DNA from 2 places in the Streptomyces flavusporus genome. Region 1 is predicted to be linked to the other one. Evidence: riboswitches for the same ligand, from Rfam matches in the RefSeq annotation. Region 1 holds a riboswitch; the other holds the start of a gene.

Evidence for each region. A riboswitch is a leader RNA that binds a small molecule or an ion and turns the genes downstream of it on or off. The one in region 1 is predicted to bind cyclic di-AMP.
Region 2: it holds a riboswitch for cyclic di-AMP, as region 1 does, so the genes downstream of both, ACKTSN_RS24720 (M23 family metallopeptidase) here and ACKTSN_RS40810 (C40 family peptidase) in region 1, are expected to answer to the same signal.

Annotation. Positions count from the first base shown of each region.
Region 1 is NZ_CP176503.1:8,672,529-8,675,925, reverse strand. It holds gene ACKTSN_RS40820 (ATP-dependent Clp protease proteolytic subunit) at 1-524, shown strand, start outside; gene ACKTSN_RS40815 (hypothetical protein) at 532-840, shown strand; cyclic di-AMP (ydaO/yuaA leader) riboswitch at 1,190-1,379, shown strand; gene ACKTSN_RS40810 (C40 family peptidase) at 1,384-1,857, shown strand; gene ACKTSN_RS40805 (ATP-binding protein) at 2,015-2,473, opposite strand; gene ACKTSN_RS40800 (helix-turn-helix domain-containing protein) at 2,686-3,397, shown strand, end outside.
Region 2 is NZ_CP176503.1:5,208,583-5,211,979, reverse strand. It holds gene ACKTSN_RS24725 (PrsW family intramembrane metalloprotease) at 1-407, shown strand, start outside; gene ACKTSN_RS24720 (M23 family metallopeptidase) at 532-1,578, opposite strand; cyclic di-AMP (ydaO/yuaA leader) riboswitch at 1,590-1,747, opposite strand; gene ACKTSN_RS24715 (PP2C family protein-serine/threonine phosphatase) at 1,973-3,172, opposite strand; tRNA gene ACKTSN_RS24710 (tRNA-Met) at 3,347-3,397, opposite strand, start outside.

The DNA.
Region 1 (3,397 bases):
TCGGGACGCCGATCGACGACACGTCGGCGAACGACGTGATGGCGCAGTTCATGCACCTCGAGTACCAGGACCCGGACCGGGACATCTCGCTGTACATCAACTCCCCCGGCGGCTCGTTCAGCGCCATGTCGGCCGTGTACGACACGATGCGGTTCGTGGGCTGCGACGTGGAGACGATCTGCCTCGGGCAGGCCGGATCGTCCGCCGCGGTCCTGCTGGCCGCCGGCACGCCGGGCAAGCGATACGCGCTGCCCGGCGCCCGGGTGGCGGTCCGTCAGCCGAGCCTGCCCGAGCCGATCGAGGGACAGGCCAGCGATCTCGCCATCCAGGCCGAGGAGTTGGCCCGCGTCCGGGCCCGCCTGGAGGAGATGCTCGTACGGCACACGGGGCGGACTCCGGAGCAGGTCGGCGCGGACATCGAGCGGGACAAGATCCTCACCGCCCAGGAGGCGCTGGAGTACGGCCTGATCGACCGGATCATCCCCAGCCGCAAGGCCTCGCGCACCGCGTCCGGCGCGAAGTGAGCCGCGGATGCTGCCACCGGAACTTCCGCCGCTGCCCGCACTGACCCGCGCCGAGGGCGAGGTGATCGACCGTTACCTGGACGTGGTGGACCTGCTCGGCCGGATCAATCCGGCCCACGAAGGGGACACCTACCGTGGACTGCGCGCCGCCCAGGCGCTGGTGCGCAAGGCCGTCGAACTGCGCGACGCGCTCGCACTGATGCACCAGCGGGGCGAGACCGAGCTGCACGCCCCGACCCTCGCGCGGGCGCTGCGCGTCCTGGACGGCGAACGCCGCACGGCGCGGGTCATCGTTCCACCGCGCTCCGACAGTTGACGCACCCCCAGTCGGCCCGGCTCGTCAACCCTCAAGATGCCGTCTCCGGGCCGGAGTTGAAACGGACCAAAAGGCGTACCCCCGCCCGGAGTATCCGAGCATACTTTTTTGGAGCCGCTGCACTTGCGCAACAGACATGCCTCCGGGGCGGAATAGAGCATTCCAGCGCTGGTCCGGGGGCTCGCAGCACCCTTGACATCCGCTCGAACAGCAGGCTGTCCACCCGAACGGGTGAGTGGTGAGTAACAACACAAACCCCGGTTCCGTTGGGATTTTCGGACATTCGTGAGTCAAGATCCGTGACGACGACAAGACCCCGCCGCGGCGGCGGGGCGATCCGGGCGGACGCCGAGTCCTGCCGCCGCCCGGATGACGGGTCGACAGGAGTGGATCGGCAGGAGTGGAGGACCCAGGCACGACGGGTCGCCGGAGCGCATGTTCCGAGCAGCCCTTGGGGTGAAGCCGCGATGACGCGGCCGGGCCACTTCGCCAGCCCGAATCCGACAGGTCATCCTTCACAGGCGGCTGACGAAGGGTTGCGCAATGACAGCGCTCAATCGTGTCCCGTCACTCATGGCCCGGGCCGGTACGGCCTCGGCCCTCACCCTGGCCGCGGTGGGCGGCTCCGTCGTGGTTCCGGGTGTCGCCTCCGAGGCCGCTGCCGCCTCGCCGGCGCACAAGGCGCTGCAGATCGCGGCGTCGAAGAAGGGCTCCCCGTACGCGTGGGGCGCCACCGGGCCGCGCAGGTTCGACTGCTCCGGGCTCACGCTGTACTCGTACAAGAAGGCCGGCAAGAAGCTGCCTCGTACGGCTGCCCAGCAGTACAACAAGACCCGCCACATCTCGGCCAAGAACCGCAAGGCCGGCGATCTCGTGTTCTTCCACTCGGGGTCCAGCGTCTACCACGTCGGGATCTACGCCGGAAAGGGGAAGATCTGGCACGCTCCGAAGACCGGGGACGTGGTCAGGCTGCAGAAGATCTGGACGAGGAGCGTCTGGTACGGCCGGGTCTCCTGACCCCTGGGGCGCGGTGGCGGCGGTGCCCTGACGCATCGCCACCGCCCCGCCCGTGCGCCCCGGCCCGCCCTGCACCTGGAGCAGGGCCGGGACCGCCCGCGCCGTCCATGACGCACCCGGGCACGGGCGGCGCACTGCGCTGCCTGGTGGACGCGCCCTACGGCTCCTGCGGCCCCGCCGCCGGCACCGGCCGCGCGGGAACGGTCCACGGCAGTTCGACGGAGACCGTCTTGCCGCCCTCGCGGGTGGGACGCACCCGCAGCCGCCCCCCGCACTCGTTGGTCAGCCAGCGGATGATGACCATGCCGCGGCCGTTGTCCTGCTGAACGGCGGCCGGCAACCGCTTGGGGAAGCGCGGGTGACTGTCGGTCACGCCGATGCGCAGCTGTTCGTCGCGGTCGAGTTCGATGTCCACCGTGAAGGTGGGTGACTGGCCGAAGGTGTGCTGTACGGCGTTGGTGGCGAGTTCGGAGACGATGAGCCGGATGGTGTCGGCCACCTCACTGTCCGGCGCCAGGCCCCACTCCGCGAGGGTGCTGACCACGTAGCCGCGAGCCGCGGAGACCGAGGCTGGATCGCTCGGCAGAGTGACGGATGCTTCCAGATGGTCTGCCATGGCGAGGTCGTCCCTTTCCCACGGGACCGCAGTCCGACACGGAGCGGATGGTTCGAGTACGGTCCCGGACTGGTGCTTCGTCGCCAGACTGCCACTACCGCGCCGGTCACAGTGGCGATCCACCAAGATATGCATATATCTGTCGCTCGAAGCGGTGAACTCTGCGACGGCAGACCGTATTTGGGCGGCTCAGAAGGAGTAAGGAGTCTCCCATGCAGCACGGCCCCGCGGTGCGCCGTCGGAAACTTGGTGCCGAATTGCGCACACTGCGCAGCCGCGCCGGCCTCACGAGCGGCGAGGCGGCCCGGCTCGTGGGCTGGCACCAGTCGAAGGTGAGCCGGGTCGAGACCGGCGCGAGCGGGGTGAAACCGGCCGACGTGCGGTTACTCCTGGATGCCTACCGGGTGACGGACTCCCAACTCCGCGAAGTGCTCATGACGTTGGCGGACTCCGGCGGCCACGGCCGGGACCACTGGTGGCACGCCTACCGCGGGGTGCTGCCGCCCACCTACCGGGACTTCATCAGCCTGGAGTCCCAGGCGAGCGCGATGCGCACACTGGAGACCTCCGTCGTCCCCGGGCTGCTCCAGACGCCCGAGTACGCGCGTGCGGTGACCCGGGCCGCGGTGGAGGGCCTGGACGAGGACCGGCTCGACGCCCTGGTGGAGGTACGCCTGGCCCGGCAGGACGTGCTGCGTTCGCAGCCACCCCTGGCGCTGAGCGCCGTACTGGACGAGACGGTGCTGCGCCGGGAGGTCGGCGGACCGGATGTCATGGCCCGGCAGCTGGAGCGGCTGGTGGAGGCGGCCCGGCTGCCCCAAGTGCGACTCCAGGTGTTGCCGTTCGCGGCCGGAGCCCACATCGGCATCACCGGACCTTTCGTTGTCTTCTCATTTCCGAGCACTTCTGATCTGGATGTGGTTG
Region 2 (3,397 bases), 3.5 Mb from region 1:
TGCCGGCCTATGTCGCCGCCGGCTGGCTGGCACCGGCCATGCCGTTCGCGCTGGGCTCGATGCGGGCGCGCCGGCTGGCCAGGGAGTACGCCGGGCACCACCTGGGGAAGCCGGCCGCGCGGGCGGTGGCGCAGTACGAGGCGTACGCGACGTCGCTGGCGTTCCTACGGCATCGCGGGCGCCGGGGCCGGGCCGGCGCGGACTTCGTCGTACGGGAAGGCGAACTGCTGTGGGAGCTGTGGCGCCGACGGGAGGTGGCGCGGCCGGCGCTGGAGTATGCGGCGCGGGTCACGGCTCCGCCGGTACCGGTGGCTGTGCCGCCCTGGCCGATGACGGCACCGTATCCCGCATACCAGCCGTATCCCCAGTACCAACGGCATCCCGCGTACAACCCGTACCAGTCGTAGCGGCGCGCCGAGCGATCGGCGCCATGAGGTCCCGGCAACAGCCGTTCCGCACACACCGCGAACCGGCAGCCCTGACGTCGGGGGGGTTGCCGTCAGGACCGCCGGGGTTCGAAAGGAGCGGCTGTCAGGGGTTGAGGCCCTTGCTCTGCAGCCAGGCCAGCGGGTCGATGCCGCTGCCCGCACCGTCGGGGTGCACCTCGAGGTGCAGGTGAGCCCCGGTGACGTTGCCCGTGGCGCCCACGCGCCCGATGACCTCGCCCGTGGTGACCTTCTGGCCGACGCTGACGTTGATGGACGACTGGTGGGCGTACCAGATCTCGGTGCCGTCGTCGAGGGTGAGGACGGTCTTGTAGCCGTACGACCCGTTCCAGCCGGCCTCGGTGATCGTGCCGCTGTGCACGGCCTTGAGCGGCGTGCCCGTCGGCGCGGCGAAGTCGAGGCCGGTGTGGTAGCCGGAGGACCACAGGGCACCGGCCTGACCGAAGCTCGAGGTGATGGTGTACGAGGAGGTGGGCAGCGCGTACTGCTTGGCCAGCTGGGCGAGGCGCTCGGCCTCGGCCTTCTGGCGGGCCTCCTCCTCGGCCTTCGCCTTCGCGGCGGCGGCCTTGGCCTCGGCCTCCTTCTCGGCCTTGGCGGCGGCTTCGGCGGCGGCCTTCTCGGCGGCGGCCTTGGCGGCGGTGGCGGCCTTGGTGTCGACCTGGTCCTGCTGCTGTTCGGCCTGGGCGATGATGCGGGTGCGCAGCGCCTCACCGGCGTCGGTGGTGCCCTGGGCGGTGTCCGCGGTGGTCACGCCGAGGCCGCTGAGCGGAGCGGTGGCGGTCTCGGCGGAGGTGTCGGAGTCGGCGGAGTCGTCGGAGATCAGCGCGCCCACGGCCGGCAGGTCGGGCATCGAGATCGACACCGGCGGCTTGCCGGTCTGCGCGCTGGCCATGCCGCCCGCGCCGACCGCGGCTATGACGCCGACGCCGAGAACCGTGGAGCTGCGGGCGAGTCCACCGCCGCGCTGCTTGGAGACGCGATGCCGGCCGCGTACGGGGCGGAGGGACTCCGCGGTGGGGTTCCACTCCTCCCAGGGACCCTCGTCGGTGCGCTGCCCGCCGTAGACGACGGTGTCGCCGGAGCGCTGGGGCGGCACGAAGGGGGCTTCTGGGGCAGGCCGGTTGGACGCCACGTAGGCGTACTCCTTTCCTTCCTTCTCGCCTACCGGGTTAGCTGACGGGTTCGGAGCAGGAAGGTCTCCTACGCGCGTAAATCAGCCGTGCTACCACGGCGACTTACGCCCGATTCACCCCAAGTTGGTGGTTCCCCGGTTCCCTTACGGGATTCGGCGCGTGCGCACGGAGCCGACTCTTGTGACGGCTGGGACGACCGCGCTGCGTTATCGGACGTTAATAGAAGCGGGGCGTGAATTCCAAGCGGTTCCACTTGATCTTTAACGATTTCCGGCCGGACGTACAGGCCCATGAACGGCGAAAATCGGGCGAGTTGACCACGCTTCAAAGGCGTCACAGTTTCTGACTGTATGTCAGTTGTTATGCGGAGGGCGTTCGCCCGATCACGTCCGGTTACGGTCGTCGTACGGCGAGCAGAGCCATGTCGTCGGTCATCCCGCCCCCGGAGTGCCGACGCACTTCTTCGGCCAGAGCGCCGAGCAGCTCGCCGGGTCCGCGGAAGGTGCGGCCCGCCAGTCGCCCCGCGGGGTCGTAGAACCTGCCGTGCGCGTCGCGGGCCTCGGACAGGCCGTCGGTGTGCAGCAACAGCATCGCCCCGTCCGGAAAACGGGACTCCTCCACACGGGCCGGCCAGGCGCCCAGATCGCCCATGCCGAGCGGTAGCGCGGGTTCGCGGGCGGGCAGCGGACGTACGGCGCCATCGGCACACAGCAGCAGCGGCGGCGGATGACCGCGGTTGAGGATCCGTACGACCCCGTCACCGGGCGGCAGCTCGGCGAGTACGGCGGTGGCGAACCCCTCGGTGGCCTCGACGCCGTCGCGCCGCGCGGCCTCGCGCGTCAGCGCCCGCTCCAGCCGCTCGGCGACCCCCTGAAGCGTCGCCTCCTGCTCGGCGGCCTCCCGGAACGCCCCGATGACCACGGCGACGGCCCCCACCGCGCCCATCCCCTTGCCCCGTACGTCGCCCACGACGAGCCGTACGCCGTGCGGGCTGTCCTGCACCGCGTACAGGTCGCCGCCGATGAAGGCGTCCGCCTGGGCCGCCTCGTAGCGTGCCGCGATGTCGAAGCCGCCGATCCGCCCGAGGGGTTCGGGCAGCACCGCGCGTTGGGCGGCCTCGGCGATCTTCCACGCCGAGTCGAGCCGGGCGTGGCTGCGGCGTACCAGCGCATTGATGAGCACGGCCAGCACGGCGACCGTCGTCACGGTGACGAGCTCGGTGAGCGCGTCGACGCGCAACGCCGTGCCGTACCGGATGTGCAGCCCGAGCGCGACGGTGACGGACGCGATGCCGGTGAGGATCGTGGCCCGCCGGGACAGCAGCGGGGCGGCGACCAGGGGTGCGGCGGTGAACAGGGGGGCCGCGGTGTAGGGGCGGGGTGTGACGTAGTCGTAGACGCCGCCGGTGACGAGCAGCAGCGCGGGCAGCGCCCGGACGAAGGTGCGCGCGTACGAGATCCGCCGCGCCTCGCTCCGGCCGGCCTGCAGGCGCGCGGCCTCACCGCCGAGCCCGTGGCCAGGGACCGTCTCCTCAGGCAACCGCCCGCCCCCTCGGGCGTACGGCGCCTCTCCTTCAGCCTCCGCAGGCCGCACCCTCGTCTCCCGCCACGCACGTCCACGCACCGCCTCGTCCGTCCAGGTTTTCCGGAGCGGGGGCGGGGGGCGAGCCGGATGGACCGACCGGATGACATGCCGGTAACCCTCGGTCATGTCCGGTAACGCCTGAGGCCGGAATCCATGAACTGGATTCCGGCCTCAGACCTTCAGTAGCGGGGACAGGATTTGAACCTGCGACCTCTGGGTTATGAGCCCAGCGAG